DNA from 4 places in the Psychrobacillus sp. NPDC093200 genome. Region 3 is predicted to be linked to each of the others. Evidence: riboswitches for the same ligand, from Rfam matches in the RefSeq annotation. Region 3 holds a riboswitch; each other region holds the start of a gene.
What was found. Region 3 has a riboswitch for S-adenosylmethionine ahead of ACQKNZ_RS00410 (O-acetylhomoserine aminocarboxypropyltransferase/cysteine synthase family protein). Riboswitches for the same ligand answer to the same signal wherever they lie in the genome.

Region 1 (5,345 bases), on a different contig from region 3:
GGGGAAGGTTATGTACGCATCGGACTTTTAGTTGATGAGGATCGCCTGATTGAGGCTGTTGACCGTATAGAAAAGCTAGAACTTTTTTAAGAATTAGTTACTGTTATCATCTAAAAGATGTTTAAGTGAAGTTAAAAGACACTAATTTCTATGAAAATAATTGATAAATTGTCTTTATAACCGCATAAAAATTTTTATGACCGGATAGCGCGATTTTATGACCGGATAAAAATTTTTATGACCGGATAGCAACGTTTTATGACCGGATAAATTTTTTTATGACCGGATAGCAACGTTTTATGACCGGATAAATTTTTTTATGACCGTTCAATAAAAACAAGCTTAAACCTCTGGAGGTATCTTACATGAAAAAATTTATAGGACTATTTATACTTGGTATTTTAGTTTATTTTCTCATCACAATATTAATTAGTGTGTTTAAGTGAAATAGTCAACAAAATAAAAAAAGACTACAAAAGTAGTCTTTTTTTATGTCATATTCTATTGTTTATTTAAATTCTTTTATATGTTAACCTACTACACTTTCTATTCCTCTATTGACCTGGAGAACTTGCTCCCTTTCTCAATCGGATAAAACTGAATTGCACCAGTCTCTTCATCATGTTTCCGATGGAATTCCATCCCTTTTACTTCGGCTAAGACTAGGTCAACCGTAATTACAGGATTCTCACCTTTGATGAAGTGACCTCCAAAAACAGCACCATATTGATCACACATTGATCCGTGAAAATGTGTGGCATATTTTCCTTCTCGCTGACATATAACTCCTGTACCATGTAAAAATTCTATAGGTCCTTCTTTTACGATCATTTCATTATAGGCTACACCTATTTTCGAGGAATCAGCTGGAATTAAATAGACAAAGCCACACTTTTGAAAGCTTCCAAAGCAGCTAACGATAGTGGCAGAAGTAATTTGGTTGGCTTCACATATTGCTTCTATCCCTTCTATCAAATCTGTTCCATATTTTAATCTAGCACCAACTATTCTCTCAAAATCACCAACTGCAAAATTTGCTCTTATTGTCATGTCGATTCCTCCAATTGCATAATTATTTATTATCTTATAATTTTAATCTTTTCTAAAAAATTTTACTATTAAAAAATAGCTCTTGACTTTGTTAGTTTAGTATAGTAAATTTTCATTTATAGAATAAACGAAAAACTTAATAGCTTATTATCTCTTATCAAGAGTAGCTGAGGGACTGGCCCGTTGAAGCTCGGCAACCATCTATACCAAAAGTATAGAAAGGTGCTAAATCCTGCAAAACATTTTTGTTTTGGAAGATAAGAGAGGACAATGCATTTTTGTGTGCCTCTCTTTCTTTTTGAAAGAGAGGCTTTTATATTTATTCGAATTCTTTAATAATTATTAAGGAGGAATTTTAATGAAAAAGGTTGGTTTAGTATTATCAGGAGTTCTATTAACGGGGTTGCTTGCGGCTTGTGGTGATGAATCTACAGGTGACAAAGCCTTAGATGAAAATAAATTAGTCATAGGTGTAACTGCTGGTCCTCACGAACAAATAGCTGAGGTTGCAGCAGAAGTTGCAGCAAAAGATGGACTAGAAATAGAAATTAAAGCTTTTTCTGATTACATACTTCCAAACACAGCACTATCTGAAGGTAACCTAGACGCAAATAGCTATCAACATGAGCCTTTTCTAAATGCTTTCAACGAAGACCATGGTACTGAGCTAGTACCAGTTGGTAAAACTATTTTAAACCCAATGGGTATTTACTCTGAAAAATTTAAATCGTTCGAAGATTTACCAGAAGGTGCCACATTTGGATTACCAAACGACCCAACTAACGGTTCACGCGCATTATATATACTAGAGGAAAATGGCTTTATTAAAATTAAAGAAGATAAAAAAGAAAATGCTTCTATTTATGATATCGAAGAAAACCCTAAGAATATTGAATTTATCGAATTAGAGGCTGCTCAAATACCGAAACAGCTTAGCGAGGTAGACGCTGCGGCAATCAATACAAACTTTGCTTTGGCTGCTGGCATTAACCCGAAGGAAGACTCAATTCTTTTAGAGTCATCTAACTCTCCATATGTGAACTATATCGTTGTACGCGCGGAAAACGAAGATGATCCAACCGTTCAAAAGTTTGTAAAAGCTTATCAATCAGAGGAAGTCAGAACATTTATCGAAGAAGAGTTTCAAGGTTCTGTGTTAGCAAGCTGGGATGAGTAGAAATAACAAAAACGTTGCCGCAACCGGTAACGTTTTCTTTAGAAAGGAAGATTTAACATGATAGTTTTAGAGAATATTACAAAGGAATTCATCAGCAAAAGAAACACAGTAAAGGCTGTCAGTAACGTAAGTCTTCATGTAAGAAAAGGTGAAATTCACGGAGTTATCGGCTATAGCGGAGCAGGGAAAAGCACACTTATCAGATGTGTTAACCTGCTCGAAAAGCCAACAAAAGGCAAAGTATACATTAATGGCGAAGAAATAACCCCCCTTCCCCTTCCTCAACTTCGAAAAGTCAGAAACAAAATAGGCATGATTTTTCAAGGATTTAACCTTTTAAAAACTGCCACTGTTTACGACAATATCGCTATACCTTTAAAGCTGCTTGGCTACGACAAGAACGAAGTTAAAAAAAGAGTGGAAAAATATTTAAAAATAGTAGGCTTAACCGATAAGCATAAAAGCTATCCAAACCAGCTTTCTGGCGGCCAAAAGCAACGTGTAGCTATTGCAAGAGCTCTCTCCCAGGAACCAGAAGTATTATTAAGTGATGAAGCAACAAGTGCTCTGGATCCAGAAACGACTGACTCAATATTAGAGCTCTTATTAAAGATCAATAAGGAATTAGGTATAACTATTCTTTTAATAACTCATGAAATGAATGTTATTCAAAAGATTTGTGATCATGTGTATGTGATGGAAAACGGAGAAGTTGTAGAAGAGAACACAGCTATTAATCTTTTCACGAAGCCTAGTCATCCGACAACTAAAAAGTTCTTAAACACAATTAGTCAACGTAACTTATCCCCTTCCCTTATTTCTCAGCTCCATGTGACGGGTGCAGTCACTCGCTTGACTTTCGTTGGGGAAAGTACTGGAAAACCATTATTAGCAGAGGTTAGTCAGAAGTTTGATGTACAACCAAATATCTTAACGGCCAATATTATTGAATTGAAAAACGGAATTGTCGGTAATATCGTGATTCATTTAGTAGGAGAAAAAAATCAAGTACAATCAGCTATTCGCTTCTTAGAAGAACAAGGAGTTGGAACTGAGAGCTTGGAGGTGCACTCATGAGTAGATTCGAACAATTCACTAATCAATGGTTGCCAATCATCGGAGAATCTGTAATTGAAACATTTCAGATGGTAGGCATATCTTTATTCTTTTCCATAATCATTGGTATCCCACTTGGAATACTTATCGTTCTAACTAGACCAGGTCAAGCGTTACAAAATGCGGTTATATACCAAGTTAGTAACCTTCTGATTAATATAATTCGTTCTATTCCATTTATTATTCTACTATTTTTTATCCTTCCTTTTACTAAATTTATTGTTGGAACTACGATCGGTGTTAAGGGTGTTATCGTTCCATTAGTAATTTATACTGCTCCATATATTGCACGATTGATGGAATCCGCACTTTTAGAGGTACAGAATGGTGTCATTGAAGCTTATACAGCGATGGGAATTAAAACTCCTTCTATCATTTGGCATGTGCTACTGCGTGAGGCACGTCCTTCAATTATTTTAGGCTTAACTATTTCGACAGTAGGTTTAATCGGAGCTACGGCAATGGCAGGTATGGTCGGTGCAGGTGGTCTTGGTGACCTAGCATATCGTTTTGGGCATTTACGATATGAAGAGGATATCATGTATGCCACGGTGCTTATATTGATCATTCTAGTTCAAGGTATTCAGTCTATCGGTAACAGATTAGCTGCAAGGATAAAAAAAGATTAAACGGAGGCATTTCTAATGACAAACCAATTGCACATAGAACGTAATGGGCCTATTGCTACACTTGTATTTAATAGAGCTGAAAAGAAAAACTCATTTTCTCTCGCTATGTTTAAACAGCTGGGTCAAATCTTAGAAGAGTTAGAAAAGGATACTTCTATTAAATTGCTTATTTTAAAAGGAGTGGATGAAACCTCCTTTTCTTCTGGAGCAGATATAACCGAGTTTTTAGAAAATCGTTTTTCTGCTGAGAAAGCGAAGGCTTATAATGACTTAACGCTTGAATCGGTTGAAAAACTATACCGCTTTCCTAAGCCGACTATCGCACTTATTAAAACATTAGCTATTGGTGGTGGTTTAGAGCTAGCTAACTCTTGTGACTTTAGATTTGCTTCGGCTGGAAGTAAGCTTGGTATCACTGCAGCAAATATAGGAATTATATATAATCTAACAAGCACTAAGCGATTGGTAAATTTGATTGGTCCTTCTAAAGCTAAAGAGTTACTTTACACAGCTAAGCTTATTTCTGCTAAAGAAGGACAGGAAATTGGTTTAATTGATTATGTTTTTCCAATGGAAGAAGTGGAAGAGGAATGCTTGATTTTTGCTAACAAAATTGTGAGCAAATCCTCCACTGCAAACAATGGAATCAAGCAAGTTATCCAGTCTATTTTAGATGGAGAAAATGAAGAAACGCTTGAGATAGAGCAGTTGATATTAGATTCCTTCAGCTCTAAGGATTATACAGAAGGTATTCAAGCATTTTTAGAAAAAAGAAAGCCCAATTTTACATAAGAGGTGTAGATCATGAGCAATGCTAAAAATAATGACTTACTATTAGGAAATATAGACAATCACACAAAATATCCAATTGACTTTAAGGAATTAGAACAGGAAGCGAGAGAAGCATTAGAACCTGGTCCCTTTGGTTATATCCGTTCATCGGCAGGTGGAGAAGAAACCTACAATAAAAATATAAGTAGCTTTTCCAAATACTCGATAGTTCCAAGATTCTTAACAGATGTCTCTTCTTTGAATACAGAAGTAACAATATTAGGTCATACATATCCGCATCCTCTTTTCATCGCTCCCGTCGGTGTAAATAAAATTGCCCATGAAGATGGAGAAATTGCTGTTGCGAAGGCGGCAGCAAAATTTAATTTTCCTTATATACAAAGTACTGTGTCGAGCTATTCTATTGAAGAGATTGCCGCAGCAACTCCAGGCAGCTCAAAGTGGTTTCAGCTTTACTGGTCCTCCAATAAAGAAATTGCTTTTAGTATGGCAAGAAGAGCGGAAGCTGCTGGCTACGAGGCAATCGTGTTAACAGTGGATACGGTTATGCTTGGATGGCGCGAGGAAGATATTCGCAATCA
Region 2 (5,345 bases), on a different contig from region 3:
ACCATTAGGGCTGCTTCGTAGTTAGGATCAAATTCTAGGTTTTTAGGATTATCTACGATGTCTCCAATTTCGGCAGTTGTTTTATCTATTCCCTCTGCCAGGGTAATTAGACCTTCTGCTTCTAGCATCGCTAACACGCGTCCATGGTCAGCTACAGAGTTACTCATTAGAATAGTTGCTCCCTCAGGAAGTTCGTCAATAGAAGCGTATTTTTTAGAGTAAAGACCAATTGGCTCAATATGGATTCCACCAGCATTTGCGAAATCATAATCGAAATCTTTCATTTGAGATTCTAAGTATGGAGCATGTTGAAAATAATTGGCATCTAGATCTCCAGAATCTAGGTCTTTATTTGGTAGTACATAGTCTTGATAAGTTTCAATTTGAAGCTCAATACCTTGTTCTTCTAAGATAGGTTTTACCTGTTCTAAAATTTCTGCGTGCGGTACGTTAGATGCGCCAACAACTAATTTATCGCTATCCTCGTCTCCACATGCAGCAAGCGTTAATGCACTAACAGATAATAAAACCCCAGCCAATAATTTTTTCATCCCAATCTCTCCCTTATCGTTTATCTATTTTTGTAGTAATGATGTCACCAATCCATTGGATAATGAACACGATGATTAATATTAAAATAGTAGCTACGAGTGTGACATCCCCGCGACCACGTTGGAAACCATCTAAAAAGGCTAGATTCCCTAATCCTCCCGCTCCAATGATTCCTGCCATAGCTGTATAACCAACTAGTGAAATACAAGTTACGGTTATACCAGACACTAAAGCTGGCATTGATTCAGGCAATAAAACCTTCCATATAATAGTTGTGGTTTTAGCACCCATAGATTTTGCAGCCTCTAAAACGCCTTTATCAATTTCTCGTAAAGCAATTAAAACCATGCGAGCATAAAATGGAGCAGCTCCAATCACTAATGCTGGGAATGCAGCATTCGGACCACGCATCGAGCCCATCAACAGTGTTGTAAGTGGGATCAATAAAATAATTAATATAATAAATGGGATAGAGCGGAATATATTTACTACCGCACCCGTTAACCAATTTGCCAATTTATTCGCCCAAGCCTGATGTGGGCTTGTCAAAAATAATAAAAGTCCTAAAATTAGTCCAAAGATTGCTGTGAGTACCGTAGAAACTGCTGTCATATACAAGGTTTCTAGAGTAGCGTCCCACATTTTAGGCCAATCAACATTTGGAAATAACGATTCAATCATTGTTGATCACCTCTGTATTCACTTTTTGCGAGTGGATAAATTGTATTGCATCCTCCACGGCTTGGTCATTTCCATCGATTTGAAGAATTAGTGTACCGAAAGCTCCACTCTTCGTATGAGAGATGTTACCTTGCACAATATTAACTTCTAAATCAAACTGTTTGATTAATCTTGAAAGAATTGGCTGCTCTGTGGTTTCACCGACAAAAACGAGCTTGACTAGCTTACCATTTGGATAAAGCTGGACTAGCTTTTGAATCGTTTGCACTGGCTGGTTGGAATCAGAAATTTGAGAGACGAAACGTTTAGTAATAGCCTGTTGTGGCTTTTGGAAAACCTCTAGCACATCTCCCTCTTCTACAACTTGCCCATTTTCCATAACAGCTACTCGGTTACAAATCTTTTGAATAACTTGCATTTCGTGTGTAATCAATACAATTGTTAATCCTAGTTTTTCGTTGATGCTGACTAGTAGGTCTAGTATTGAATCGGTCGTTTCAGGATCAAGAGCAGATGTTGCCTCATCACAAAGCAATACCTCTGGTCCATTAGCTAAAGCCCTAGCAATTCCTACACGCTGCTTTTGCCCACCAGATAATTGTGAAGGATAAGAATCTCCTCTGCCCTCTAGACCAACAAGGTTCAAAAGCTCCTCTACTCTGGCTTTTCTTTTGTCCTTCGGAACTCCAGCAATTTCTAGAGGAAATGCTATATTTTCAGCGACTGTTCTCGACCATAAAAGATTGAAATGCTGGAAGATCATACTTACCTTTTGTCGGAAGCCACGGAGCTTCTCCTCATTTATGGAAGTAATCTCTTGCTCATTCACAACTATTTGGCCGACAGAAGGTTTTTCTAAGCCATTCAATAAGCGGATCAATGTACTTTTACCGGCTCCGCTATAACCAATAATCCCAAATATTTCTCCACGCTGTATGTCCAGATTTACATTATCAACAGCAACGATTTCACCTTGCTTTGTAATAAATCTTTTCGAAACTTCCTTTAAACTAATCATGTAAATCTAGCCACCTTTCCTATTAAAAAACCCCTTCTGCAAAAGAGCAGAAGGGGTGTAGGTTATCAATTTCAAATAACACTCATCCATTCTCTCATTTCTCAAAGCTATAGCTTTGCGTGACTTGGCACCATTTCACTTTCGTGACGGTTGCCGGGCTTCGTAGGGCACTTCCCTCCACCTCTCTCAATAAGAGCGACACTATTAAATTATTTTTTCAACACAACGAATGTTATCATAGGTTCTTGTTTTCGTCAATAGTTTTTATTGTTTCCAATAGATAGGGTACGGATTGAAACGCATAAATCTTTTTTTCTACCCTGCCATTTTTAGATATTAATAAGCAAGGTACACTTTCAATTTCTTGTTCTATTGCCAAATCACCAAGAAAGTTAATATTTGCTTGGCCAATTGGAACAGAAACCATTTCTTTAATGACATTCATCATCTTACTTGCAATCTGACACGTACCACACATTGGGGTATAAATATAAAATAAGGAAAGTGGAGAGTTATATTTTATGCTTTCCCATTGCTCTTTATTCCACTCATTCATTACACATCATCCTAAGGCAAAAATTCTTTTTTCACCTTAATATTAACACGTTTTAATATGGATGCCAAAACCTTAGCCGGGGTATTCGCCACTTCACCATACATAGGATTTGTATAGAGGTGAATTGCCTCAGGATATTCCTTCCTGACAACCGAGCGTATTTGTTCGCCAGATTTGTCGGCATCTAGAAAAGCATAAATCGGCAAGCCATCATAAGGGCTTAAAAGCTCCTCCAATTTTACATCGGATATCGTTCCATTTGTACAAATGATTTCTGGAGATTCATCGAGAAGGGTCAACAATTGTAATTTATCAGACCTTCCCTCGACGAGAATTATTTTATCACTAAATACATGTGCCATTTAGCTTCTCTCCCAACTTATTACCTTTCCTTTATTATATGAAAAAAACGCCGATTATTAACCGGCGTTTTCATTATTACTCTGCAATTAATTCTTCATACTTTTCTGGAGACAATAAGCTGTCCACTTCTGATAAATCAGAAGGCTCAACAACGATCATCCAAGCATTTTCATAAGGTGATTCATTAACGAATTCGGGGCTATCTTCTAGCTCAGCATTTACTTCCACTACTTTACCGCTAATTGGTGCATATAGTTCCGAAACTGTTTTTACTGATTCAACGCTACCAAAAGCATCTCCTGCTTTAATTTCATCTCCAACTTGTGGAAGTTCAACAAAAACGATGTCTCCTAGTTCTGATTGCGCAAAATGAGTAATACCTATGCGGACATTTCCGTCCTCATTTTTAACCCATTCATGTTCAGCTGAGTACTTAAAATCTTTAGGCACGCTCATAAATAAACCCCTCTCAATTAAATATTCCATCTATTTAATATTCACATATTTCCCTAGTAAATACAAGGTACTTTAAGAGGTTTTCCACATGTCCTCAAACTGCTCTTCCTTGAAACCAAGTGTAAGCTTGTTTCCATCATACACAAGCGGGCGTTTAATAAGCTTTCCATCCGAAGCAAGCAACTCCAACTGTTCATCCTCCGACATAGTAGGAAGCTTGTCCTTCAGTTGCAATTCACGGTACTTCACTCCACTAGTATTAAAAAACTTTTTAAGCTCATAATCTCCGTTAGCTACCATCTCTTTTAAAAGTTCTTTTGATGGTGGTGCATCTACAATATGGTGATTCTCGAATTGTACTTGATTGTCTCTCAACCATTTGCTAGCTTTGTTACAAGTGCTACATTTAGGATAACCGTAAAATTTTATAGTCATTTAAATCTCACCTTTTTCTTTTTATCATAATAATATTTTGCTACTCATGCAAGAGGGATCAAACCAAGTTTTAAATTTCAATATTTTATAGTGCATTATAGAAATAAGTAAAATCGCTTCTATTATAGTTTGCCTCACTAGAATGCAGTTAACTCATTCTTTCAATTGACCCTAAGAATCAAGCCCAATTAGAGATAGTTTTGCTGAACGGTCATATATTTTTCTATCCGGTCCTAAATCCTTGCTATGCGGTTATAAATATTTTTATCCGGTCATAAAGTTAATTTCCACCTATCAAGTCGTCATTTTCTAGTAAACTAAATTCACTATCTCCACTTTCATTATTGATTCATCAGCGATGAGAGATAGATTTTGCTGAACGGTCATATATTTTTCTATCCGGTCATAAATCCTCGCTATGCGGTTATAAATATTTTTATCCGGTCATAAAACTGAGCTATCCGGTCATAAATATTGCTATCCGGTCATAAACTTAATTCCACTTAAAAAGTTGCTGGCTTTCGTTGCTAATTATGCTTGTTTGTTATGATTTAATTACTTATGTAAAAAACTGCCCTCAGGAGTCAATATGAGACTCTTGAGGGCAGCTTTGTTTTTATATGATTAAACTACGAATTTTTCTGCTTCGATTAGTTTTACTGAAGCTTCACGCTTTTTCTCGATTACGTTGTAAGGAGTGTAGCGAGTTAGTTTACGAAGTGCAGAAAGCATCATGCGTAAGTTGTCGCCATCTACAGAAGCTATTAAAGTTTCTTTAGCTGCTGCTTCGATTTCATTGAATGCTTCTTGGCAGAAGATTTGAGTGTATAGAAGCTTTTGAGCTGCTTTTTCTTCTCCACTGCGTCCGATAGCTTTTTCTGTACGAAGTACTGCTGATTCCATAGCGAAAATGTTGTTTGCAATGTTTGCGATGTGTACCAATACTTCTTGCTCGGCTTCTAGCTTAGTTCCGAAGCGTTGAGCAGCCATACCAGCAGCTAAAATACCAATTTTCTTAGCGTTAGCAACTAGTACCTTCTCTTGAGCTAGAGCTTCATCGCCAACTTCTTCTGGCATCATCATTAATAGCTCTTCTTGTAGTCCTTGTGCCTTTTGAAGAAGTGGCAATTCACCCTTCATTGCTTTTTTCAAGAATGTTCCAGGAACGATTAAACGGTTAATTTCATTTGTCCCTTCGAAAATACGGTTGATTCGAGAGTCACGGTAAATGCGCTCTACTTCATACTCTTGCATGAAGCCGTATCCTCCATGTAATTGAACAGC
Region 3 (5,345 bases):
AGCCTTTTTTCTTACTTCACGATCAGTAGACTCCGTAAATTTTCCGAGTTGTGCGAGTGTATATTTTTCCCCTTCAAACTCGACTTCGGCCGATGCAACAAGCTTAGAGTAGTCAGAAGTTAGTTTATTCTCCTTTTGCATTAAACTGATTACCTCTGAAGAGAACCCCTTGATTTGAAAGTCCGCAAGATCAAATAGTTGGCTACCCCATTTCTGTTCCAATACGTTTCTATATGGGGAATTTACTAGAACTTTATAGTATTCCGTTACAAGCTCATCTACCTCAGGGCTAATTTCATCAAAGAAATCTCGTTCTTTTTGATAAAATTCATCGTTTGTGTCAATAGAAGCTCGAATATAAACAAGGTTAGCCTGAGTAGAAAAATTGTTGCGAATTACATTTATTTCTTCAATCACCGAGTTCTGCTCTTCAACAGATGTTGCTTCCTTCATTTTAGCCAATAGTTCATGAAAAGCCATCTTCATTTCTTGTAAATCTGGTCTCTTATATTTGTATTCCTTAAATGTAACCAATGTATTTCCCCCTATATATATATTAATCTATTCCTTCTAATTGTTTATTATTTTCAGATAAATTGCAACTTATAATTTAACTTGTTTTATTATAGATAATAATATAATATGTTTGTAAATAAATAAACATATTAAGGAGTTGTTTGTTTTAGTCATGATAGAAAAATTTTGGGAAGTTACCATTGAAGAGATGAAAAAGGGATACGTGGAAGAAACAAACGTTTTTCAGTGTTTGCTATGTGGGGAACAGATAGAAAAGGGTGTCATCTACCCGGAGAATAATGTGTTATATGAAGCTGAGAAATTTATGATTCGTCATATCGGCAACAAACATGTGTCAATTTTTGAGTATTTAAGTGGTTTAAACAAAAAGCTAACGGGCTTGACCGAACATCAAAACAGTCTGATTCGTCTATTTTTTGAGGGGAAGAGTGATTTAGAGATCCAAAAGGAGCTAGGAATAGGGAGTGCCTCAACTATTCGAAATCATCGGTTTGTTCTAAAGGAAAAGGAAAGACAGGCGAAAATATTTTTAACAATGATGGAACTGTTGAAGGAAAGAGATAATCATGCCCCTGCATTCCTGCCTGTTCACAAGAATGCAACCATGGTGGATGATCGCTACAATATCACGGAAGAAGAACAAGCTGAACTCGAAAGCAAATTTTTTCCCGAGGGGATTAACGGACCAATGCTAAAATTTCCGAAAAAGGAAAAACAAAAGCTTTCAACACTTAGAGTTATTATTCAACGTTTTGAACAAGAGAAAAATTACACTGAAAAAGAAATAAATACGATCTTAAAAAATGTCTATGAGGATTATGTGACGTTAAGACGTTATTTAATCGAGTATGGGTTTTTAGATAGAAAAGATGATGGCAGCACTTATTGGGTGAAGGATTAACGATGAATTAAAAAGAGCCTCAAGTAAACTCTGCAAGAGCTTATAGTGGATAGAAAGATACAGAGGAGAATCGATGCAACAAAGGGAGCTCGGATAAAGAAGTCAATCCGTTCTTTTAGCTAGGGAGAGATTATAATTTTTGCATCTCTCCCTTTTATTATTTTCCAGATACAAAGGTTTTGAGCAAGGCAGCCCTTTCACGTAATCGCAATTTTGACTCTGAAATTTGTGGTGTCTTAGCAGCAACCACATCTGCATTCCATCCTATTCCTTCTGCAATAATCTTTGCCCGTTGTAGATGAAAATCACTCGTAATAATTGTGACAGAGGTAACGCTATCGGGTAGAAGCTGTTGGGAGAACAGAAGGTTTTCATACGTAGAAGTGGATTGATCTTCTACGATTATTCGACTCTCGGGGATTCCATTCTCCATGAGATATTCCTTCATAACCACTGCTTCCTCTATATCCTCGTCCGGTCCTTGTCCTCCAGTCACAACGAGCTTTACATTATGATATGTGTTTGCATATTCTAGTGCAGCCTCTAGACGATATCGTAGTGCAAGAGAAGGAATCTGGCCTTGTTTAACCTTGGCCCCTAATACAATTGCGTATTCATTGGAACCGTTTGCCTTAGGTTTTAATCCATCCTCTAGCCATTTGCTTGTAAGCATCCACATACCGACTCCACTAGTTGCCATTATTATTAAAGGAACTAGCACAATCCACCTCTTTTTTTTGCTCATTTAACCACTCCTTTTACAGTGATGGCTTTTTTTTCTTCATAACAGAGGAAATCTTTACTTCTTCTTTTCGAATTAACCGCTGAACATTCTCTATATGTAAGAACGACGCCATTAGAAATAGAAATCCTGCAACTATGATTGGACCTATTCCATCTGCGGTCCATATAGAGGCTCCTATAAAGATAAGGTAGAAAAAGAATACACCTATCAATAAATAATCAGTCAAAAGTGTGATGCATATTAACAATAATAGTCCTGCTAATCCAATCGGCCAATGTAACGCTAGCAGTACTCCAATGATGGAAGCTGTGCCTTTACCGCCTTTAAATTTTGTGTAAATAGGAAAGTTATGCCCTAAGATTACAGCAGCACCAGCTATATAAAGCAAAAAATCATGCTCAGAGGTACTAAGTGAGGTCAGCTGCGGAGCAATTAATCTTGCCCCAATAATCATAATTGCGCCTTTTAAAATATCTATGGCTCCTACTAAAACGCCATACTTCCATCCAAGCACTATGGTGGCGTTGGAAGCTCCTGAATTATTTAAGCCTTCTTTTTTTATATTAACACCACTCATCCATTGGGCTAATTTTGATCCATGAATCGAACCAACTAAGTAGCCTATTAAAAGAATGCTAACACTCCAAATAATCATTCTATGACACCCCCAAAAATAATATTCTATCTATTATATTAAACGATTATAAAATGATGAAGTTTCAGAATTTTATATAAAATAACTTGACTTATAAATAACGGAGGATTTATACTGTGTAACAAGATGGAACACTAATCTAATACTCTTATCAAGAGTGGCGGAGGGAATAGGCCCTACGATGCCCGGCAACCACCAAGTTCTTTTACTTGGAAAGGTGCTAAATCCTACAAATTCTTTTATGAATTTGGAAGATAAGAGGAGGAACATGTCAATTTGACCCCTCTTCTTAAGTGAAGAGGGGTTTTTACATTGGCAGTTCTATAATCCTCTCCCGCCTCCAAGCATCCATCTAATCTACTAATAACGGAGGAATTCAAAATGACAAATCTTCAAAAAGAAACACTTCTATTGCATGGTGGACAACAACCGGATCCAGTCACAGGATCAAGAGCGGTACCGATTCACAAAACAACCTCATATGTATTTCAAAACACTGAGCATGCTCAAAATCTATTTGCATTAAAAGAGACTGGTAACATCTATTCCCGAATAACAAACCCAACAGTTGATGTTTTTGAGCAAAGAATTGCATTACTTGAAGGAGGTACTGCCGCAGTGGCCCTTTCATCAGGGATGGCAGCCATTGCATTTTCTATTTTAAATATTGCAGGCGCTGGAGATGAAATTATCGCAGCTGAAAACTTATATGGAGGGACCTTTAATCTTTTTGCTCATACACTTCCTCGCTATGGAATTACTGTGAAGTTTATAGATTCAACGAATCCTGAGAATTTCAGATCAGCAGTTACTGAGAAGACAAAAGGTTTTTTTGCTGAAATTATTGGAAATCCAAGCTTAAATGTACTGGATGTGGAGCAGGTAGCTACCATTGCAAACGAAGTGGGGGTTCCATTACTAGTAGATAATACTTTCGCTACTCCGTTTGGTTCAAATCCAATTGAGCATGGCGCTCATATAGTTATCCATTCGGCGACAAAATGGATTGGAGGTCACGGTACAACAATTGGTGGAGTAGTAGTTGATGGAGGTAACTTCAACTGGAATTCTGAAAAATTCCCGGGCTTTACAGAGCCAGACGTAACCTATCATGGTTTGCGCTACGGAATCGATGTTCCAGGCGTGGCATTTGCTATAAAGCTAAGAGTCCAGTTGCTACGTGATTTTGGTCCTTCTCTAAGCCCAGAAGCAGCTTTCTCCTTTCTTCAAGGATTAGAAACACTTCACTTACGAGTGCCAAGACATAACGAAAATGCCCAGAAAATTGCGGAGTACTTAAATGACAATGAGGAAGTTTCATGGGTTAACTATTTAGGGCTTGAAAGCCATCCTACACATGAACTTGCTAAAAAGTATTTAAAGAATGGATACGGTTCTATTTTGACATTTGGAGCAAAGGGAGGTAGAGAAGCAGGTAGACATATTATCGATAATATAGAGATTTGGTCACATGTAGCAAATGTGGGAGACGCAAAATCTCTAATTATTCATCCAGCTTCCACTACTCACCAACAACTTACACCGGAGGATTTGGTAAAAACAGGGGTTACAGAGGATCTAATTCGCTTGTCTGTAGGCTTGGAGGCAGTAGAAGATTTACAAGAAGCACTTGGAAAAGTACTTTTAGAGAAAACAAATGTCCTCTCTAGATAGAATTTTGTTGTTAATTGAGTGGAAATAGTCTACAATATGTAAAATAGTCAATTAGTTAATTGAAATTTTATTCAAGTACGATTATTTAAATTCAATTGTACAGATTCATTTGGAGGAGACAGCATGGCAAAAATAAAAGCAGCAATCTTAGGATTTGGAACAGTCGGCCAAGGGATTTATCACATTGTGAATGAAAAACGAGAAGACTTAAAAAAGTCATTAGGATTGGACATCGAAATATGTGCGATTCTCATTAATAATTTAGCTAAAGAAAGACCCGAGACCCCAGGCGTATTAGTGACAGATGACTTTGAGGATATTGAAAATATTCCTGGGCTTCAAGTAGTTTTTGAAGCAATAGTTAACGAAGAGCCGGCTTATAGCTATTTATGTAGAGCGATAGACAAGGGCTGTCACGTCATTACAGCAAATAAGGTCATGTTCTCAAAATATAGTATCCCATTGCAGGAACGCGCAAAGTCACGAGGAGTTTTTGTAGGGTATGAGGCGACCACTGCAGGTGGAGTCCCAATTATTAAGACATTAAAAAATCTACTTCAAGTAAACTCAGTAAAAAAGATTCAAGGTATTTTAAACGGAACGTCCAATTATATTTTGACACAAATGCGTTTAGAGGAATCTCCATTTGAAGATGCGTTAAAAGAAGCACAGTTATTAGGGTATGCGGAGGCAGATCCTTACAATGATATCTCTGGTCAGGATGCATTTCGCAAATTAATGATTTTAAGTGCATTAGCGTTTGGAAAACAGCCTGATTGGAACGAGGTACGTGTAGTAGGAATCGATGAAATTACATTAGAGGATGTGCGTAA
Region 4 (5,345 bases), on a different contig from region 3:
AGCAAATTGAAAATATTAAATTAGAAGTCTTTAAAGTGATTAATGGTAAAGTACCAAAGGTTGTTTCCAAGCATTCTATTGAACTGGTTGGTACTGTCGCATCTAAGGATATGCAAATGATTCCTTTTGAGATAATGCCAGATGAAAGATGGCTTCCAGATGGTGAAGAAGAAATGACTACACTTATCTTAAGAACGACCGTCTTGTTTGAAAATGGTTCCGAATACAATGACGAAGATGAAATACATTTTGATATTGAGGAATAAAAAGCAAAGAATCCCAGCATTTATTGCTGGTTTTTTTGTGGATAAAATTCTATTTGAAGACCACTCTATGTGAAAAGAGACTGCAGATTATTGCTTACAAGTGATAATTGCATCATAAAGGAGCAGCCGATGAAAAAGTTAATTGTTTTGTTAATATTAGTTTTGTTGCCTTTAACTGCTTGTGGAGAAGATCGTACTTCAAATGATGTCCCACCGCCAGAAACGATCGATAATACAAGAGATAGTATTACCCCGGAATCAGGGAATGAAGAAGTTAATAAAGAAAATGATGAAGGAATGCCAAACACGAACGAGCTTAACGATCCTGGCTTAGAGGGCTTAAAAGGTGACGAATAAAAATTCACATTGTAGGAAATAGTGGAATATGTTAAAATAGTCTTACATTAATGATCGGAGGTGAAGAAGGAATGAAAAACACTGTGAATGCACATGGATTTATTTTGGGATTTTTATCCATATCCTGTGCGATTACTCATGGATTTGCTAAGAACGGGACCAGTCTGTCCTTTTTTAAACAATTACATGAAATTCACAGCTGATAAGCCATTCTTTCTGAACCACATTTAGGAGACTGCTCGCTTATGGAGCAGTCTTTTTGTATGCAGAAAAATGCTTCCAGCTATATTTTGGAGAGGAAGCGAATTATAATGATATGTAAAATACAGGAAATTAGTAAAATGCTTGGTGGAAACACAATATTTGAGGATTTAACCTTGGATATAAGGTCTGGAGACAAATTAGGGATAGTTGGTAGAAATGGAAGCGGTAAAACAACTCTTTTTAAATTGATTGCAGGTATTGAAAAACCAGATCAAGGTACGATAACATTCAAAAAAGGGACAAAAATAGGTTATCTTGCTCAAATCCCCACTTTTGAAAATCATATTACAGGGAAAGATCTGCTATATGATGCTTTTGAGGATATAAGGCTTCTTCAGCAAAAGATGAGCGAACTAGAACATGAGCTTGCAGTAGCTGATTCCGAGATATTAGAAAAGCTCTTAAAACAGTATGGGGATATTCAGGAAAAATTCACTTTACAGGGTGGATACGGTATTGACTCTGAAATTGATAAAGTAATTCAAGGGTTACAGCTAAGTGGCTTTGTCAATCAGCCTTTTTCAAGTTTAAGTGGTGGTGAGCAAACAAAAATAATGCTTGGACAGCTTCTTCTAACCAGTCCACAGTTATTACTTTTGGATGAGCCGACCAATCATTTAGATTTGTATGCTATAGAGTGGCTAGAGGAATATTTGGTTAACTATTCAGGCACTGTAGTTTTAATTTCACACGACCGATATTTCCTGGATAAGGTTGTCACTAATGTTGCCGATCTTGAGGACGGGATGTTAACGCTTTATCATGGTAATTATTCTTCGTTTTTAATAGAGAAGGAAGAAAGGCTCACTCGTGAATTCCAGCAATATGAGGAACAACAAAAAAAGATAAAAAAAATGAAAGAAGCCATTAAGAGATTAAAAATTTGGGCTAACCAGGCTGTTCCTCCAAATGCAGGACTTCATCGACAAGCAAGAAATATGGAACGAGCTCTAGAAAGTATGGAAAAGGTTCGAAAGCCTTTGATAGATCCTAAAAAAATGAACCTGACATTTGACGCAGCACCTAGAAGTGGAAAAGAAGTAGTAATAATGGAGAGCGTCTCCAAATGCTTTGGAGATAAAAAGATTTTAAATGACACAAATATGCATGTTTATTGGAAAGATCGACTTGCTATAGTGGGAAGAAATGGAACGGGTAAAACAACCATATTAAATATTCTCAGAGGGGAAGAAACAATTGATATAGGGGAAGCTCGATTTGGGAGTAATGTAAGACTTGGCTACCTTTCTCAACATTTTGAAATAGGAGATCCAAAAGCTCGATTGATAGATATTTTCAGAGGTAAAGTGAACGTTAGTGAAGGAGAAGCGCGCCACATTTTAGCGAAGTTTATGTTCTACGGACCCGATGTTTTCAAAAGAATTGCTGATTTAAGCGGTGGAGAAAGAATGCGTCTTCGTCTAGCACAGTTAATGCATCAAGACATCAATTGTTTAATATTAGATGAACCAACTAACCATCTGGACATTGATTCTTGTGAGGTGTTAGAAGAAGCATTGGATGATTTTAGTGGAACAATTATTGCTGTTTCCCATGATAGATATTTCTTAAATAAACTATTTTCAAGAACTGTTTGGCTAGAGAATGGCAAGCTTACAACTTATGAAGGCCCGTTTGAATGGGCAAGAGAAAAATGGGTTGAATTTAGCTCTAAACAAAATTCGGAGAAAGAAATAAAGGAGCAGCTGCCCATAAAAAAATCACCAACCACTAAACAAGAAAATAAGGTTCCACTAGAACACCAAATAAATGAGCTAGAGAAGATAATAAGTGACTTAGAAAATCAGATTAACGTAGAGGCAGACTGGTCAAACTATGAGTCATTAAGCTTGAAGAAATTACACGCAGAAGAGCAGTTGGAACAATTAATGGAGAAGTGGTTAGAACTATGAGATTAATAGGCTATTCTTGAAAATGGGTTGATATAAATAAGAGACCATGCTAATATTATTTATTGACAAATAATTATAACAATTAAATATTCTTATCAAGAGAAGCGAAGGGATTAGGCCCGTTGAAGCTTCAGCAACCTCTGTTATACAGAAAGGTGCTAACTCCTACAAGACATTATCTTGGAAGATAAGAGCTAAAGAGCAACTTTATGCCCCTCTTTTCTTACATGGAAAGAGGGGCGTTTTTGTTTGAAAGAGGTATCTGGTTTTTGGTTGTCAAGCTCAGAGTTTACCCACAAGGTTCAAGTAAAATCTGAATTGCTTTGTAATTTTACCTATGTTTTCACTATACAAACGTTAGTTCTAATGCTTTTCTATAAGGAGGAAATAAATTGCCTATTAATATTCCAAAACAATTACCAGCAACAAAGTTATTAAAAGAAGAGAAAATCTTTGTTATGGATCAAGAGAGAGCATATAAACAAGATATTCGTCCACTCAACATCGTTATTTTCAATCTAATGCCTGAAAAAGAAAAAACAGAGCTACAGTTATTAAGACTTTTAGGTAATACACCATTACAAGTAAATATAACATTTATGAATACAGCAACATACGAATCTAAAAATGCTAGTAAAACTCATCTAAATACATTTTATTCGACATTTGATGAAATTAAGGAAAAAAAGTATGATGGCATGATTATTACTGGTGCTCCAATTGAGCAACTTCCATTCGAAGAGGTAGATTACTGGAGAGAGATGAAGGAAATCATGGAATGGTCTAAATTGAATGTGACCTCAACGTTACACATTTGCTGGGGTGCCCAAGCAGCTCTTTATTATCATTATGGAATTGATAAATTTCCTCTTACTCAAAAGTGTTCAGGAGTGTTTAGACACATTTTAACTAATCAGGTGGAGGATCTAGTAAGAGGATTTAATGACAAATTTAATGCCCCAGTATCCCGTTATACCTCTGTTTCAAGGGAAGAAATTGAAAGGAATGAACACTTAACCATCCTTGCCAATTCTGAGGAAGCTGGAGTATTTCTTGTGAAATCGAATGACAACAAATTTGTGATGGTGACTGGTCACTTAGAGTATGATGCACATACTTTGGCAGAGGAATATAATAGAGATCTCAACAAAGGAATAGAGGTTGAGATGCCTAAATACTATTTCCCAAATAATGATCCTTCTAGTCAACCATTGAATACATGGAAAGCCCATACGCATCTGTTATTTTCAAACTGGTTAAATTACTATGTATACCAAGCTACTCCTTATGATTGGGAATAATATGTTCTATTGTACAGTCAGAAAGAAAGTAATATTTGTCTTGTATATTGAACTCCTGTTTAAATAAACAGGAGTTTTTCTTATTTTTAGTTTTATTTATTCAGATATTAGGGAAAACAAAAGAGAAGAGACATTGTATTATACAAAGAAACATATTTTTAATGGTATTGATTTACACTTTATTGGAAGCGAGGTTAAGTCTATGAGTTTGACACCAAAACAAAGAATCGAGTTACATGGGTTTAATAATCTAACGAAAACATTAAGCTTTAATATGTATGATATCTGTTATACGAGAACCAAGGAAGAAAGGGAAAAATATATAGAATATATTGATGAGCAATATAACGCTGAACGCTTAACTAATATACTAACCAAAGTATCCGAAATTATAGAAGCGAATATATTAAATATTGCACAGCAGGATTACGAGCCGCAGGGTGCAAGTGTAACCATTTTAGTATCGGAAGGACCTGTCGATCAAACACCGATAGAATCATTTAAGCAATCTCCGGGGCCAATACCAGAAACTGTACTTGGTCACCTAGATAAAAGCCATATTACTGTTCATACTTATCCGGAATATCACCCGGATGAAGGAATCAGTACTTTTAGAGCAGATATAGATATTTCTACTTGCGGAGAAATTTCTCCATTAAAAGCACTAAATTATTTGATTCATTCCTTTGAAACTGATGTGATGGTCATGGATTATCGAGTGAGAGGGTTCACGAGAGATGTGAAAGGCCATAAATTATTCATAGATCACGATATTAATTCCATTCAAAATTATATCCCAGATGCTTTGCAGGAATTTTACCATATGATCGATGTTAATGTTTATCAGGAAAATATTTTTCATACTAAATGTAAGCTAAAGCAGTTTGACTTGAATAATTACCTATTTGGCTACAACGAAGATGAACTTTCAGAAGAAGAAAAAATATTGATAACGAAAAAGCTAAAAACAGAAATGGACGAAATCTTTTACGCAAAAAACATGACTCGATCAGAATAAAATTGAATAAAGCTCTGAGTAAATTACTCAGAGCTTTTCATTTGTGGGGAGAATGGACTTTATGACCGGATAGACCAAGTTTATGACCGGATAGAAAAATTTATGACCGGATAGACCAGGTTAATGACCGGATAAAAAAATTTATGACCGGAAAGACCCGGTTTATGACCGGATAGAAATTTTATAGCCGAATAAACCAGTTGTAAGACAATAGTCATAAAAAAGG

Region 1: it holds a riboswitch for S-adenosylmethionine, as region 3 does, so the genes downstream of both, ACQKNZ_RS12410 (MetQ/NlpA family ABC transporter substrate-binding protein) here and ACQKNZ_RS00410 (O-acetylhomoserine aminocarboxypropyltransferase/cysteine synthase family protein) in region 3, are expected to answer to the same signal.
Region 2: it holds a riboswitch for S-adenosylmethionine, as region 3 does, so the genes downstream of both, ACQKNZ_RS13850 (methionine ABC transporter ATP-binding protein) here and ACQKNZ_RS00410 (O-acetylhomoserine aminocarboxypropyltransferase/cysteine synthase family protein) in region 3, are expected to answer to the same signal.
Region 4: it holds a riboswitch for S-adenosylmethionine, as region 3 does, so the genes downstream of both, metA (homoserine O-acetyltransferase MetA) here and ACQKNZ_RS00410 (O-acetylhomoserine aminocarboxypropyltransferase/cysteine synthase family protein) in region 3, are expected to answer to the same signal.

Annotation. Positions count from the first base shown of each region.
Region 1 is NZ_JBNNVC010000002.1:931,469-936,813, forward strand. It holds gene ACQKNZ_RS12400 (pyridoxal phosphate-dependent aminotransferase) at 1-90, shown strand, start outside; gene ACQKNZ_RS12405 (PPC domain-containing DNA-binding protein) at 547-1,050, opposite strand; SAM riboswitch class I at 1,202-1,314, shown strand; gene ACQKNZ_RS12410 (MetQ/NlpA family ABC transporter substrate-binding protein) at 1,409-2,227, shown strand; gene ACQKNZ_RS12415 (methionine ABC transporter ATP-binding protein) at 2,285-3,304, shown strand; gene ACQKNZ_RS12420 (methionine ABC transporter permease) at 3,301-3,972, shown strand; gene ACQKNZ_RS12425 (enoyl-CoA hydratase/isomerase family protein) at 3,988-4,764, shown strand; gene ACQKNZ_RS12430 (alpha-hydroxy-acid oxidizing protein) at 4,777-5,345, shown strand, end outside.
Region 2 is NZ_JBNNVC010000003.1:59,533-64,877, forward strand. It holds gene ACQKNZ_RS13840 (MetQ/NlpA family ABC transporter substrate-binding protein) at 1-551, opposite strand, end outside; gene ACQKNZ_RS13845 (methionine ABC transporter permease) at 565-1,233, opposite strand; gene ACQKNZ_RS13850 (methionine ABC transporter ATP-binding protein) at 1,226-2,251, opposite strand; SAM riboswitch class I at 2,343-2,447, opposite strand; gene ACQKNZ_RS13855 (thioredoxin family protein) at 2,487-2,807, opposite strand; gene ACQKNZ_RS13860 (toprim domain-containing protein) at 2,819-3,169, opposite strand; gene gcvH (glycine cleavage system protein GcvH) at 3,246-3,626, opposite strand; gene ACQKNZ_RS13870 (arsenate reductase family protein) at 3,699-4,061, opposite strand; gene ACQKNZ_RS13875 (acyl-CoA dehydrogenase family protein) at 4,686-5,345, opposite strand, start outside.
Region 3 is NZ_JBNNVC010000001.1:76,172-81,516, forward strand. It holds gene ACQKNZ_RS00390 (M3 family oligoendopeptidase) at 1-534, opposite strand, end outside; gene ACQKNZ_RS00395 (DUF2087 domain-containing protein) at 689-1,438, shown strand; gene ACQKNZ_RS00400 (YdcF family protein) at 1,596-2,183, opposite strand; gene ACQKNZ_RS00405 (glycerol-3-phosphate acyltransferase) at 2,197-2,838, opposite strand; SAM riboswitch class I at 2,984-3,099, shown strand; gene ACQKNZ_RS00410 (O-acetylhomoserine aminocarboxypropyltransferase/cysteine synthase family protein) at 3,220-4,512, shown strand; gene ACQKNZ_RS00415 (homoserine dehydrogenase) at 4,636-5,345, shown strand, end outside.
Region 4 is NZ_JBNNVC010000002.1:849,016-854,360, reverse strand. It holds gene ACQKNZ_RS11975 (sporulation protein) at 1-266, shown strand, start outside; gene ACQKNZ_RS11970 (hypothetical protein) at 396-623, shown strand; gene ACQKNZ_RS11965 (RAxF-45 family protein) at 674-826, shown strand; gene abc-f (ribosomal protection-like ABC-F family protein) at 935-2,800, shown strand; SAM riboswitch class I at 2,890-2,994, shown strand; gene metA (homoserine O-acetyltransferase MetA) at 3,193-4,101, shown strand; gene speD (adenosylmethionine decarboxylase) at 4,304-5,119, shown strand.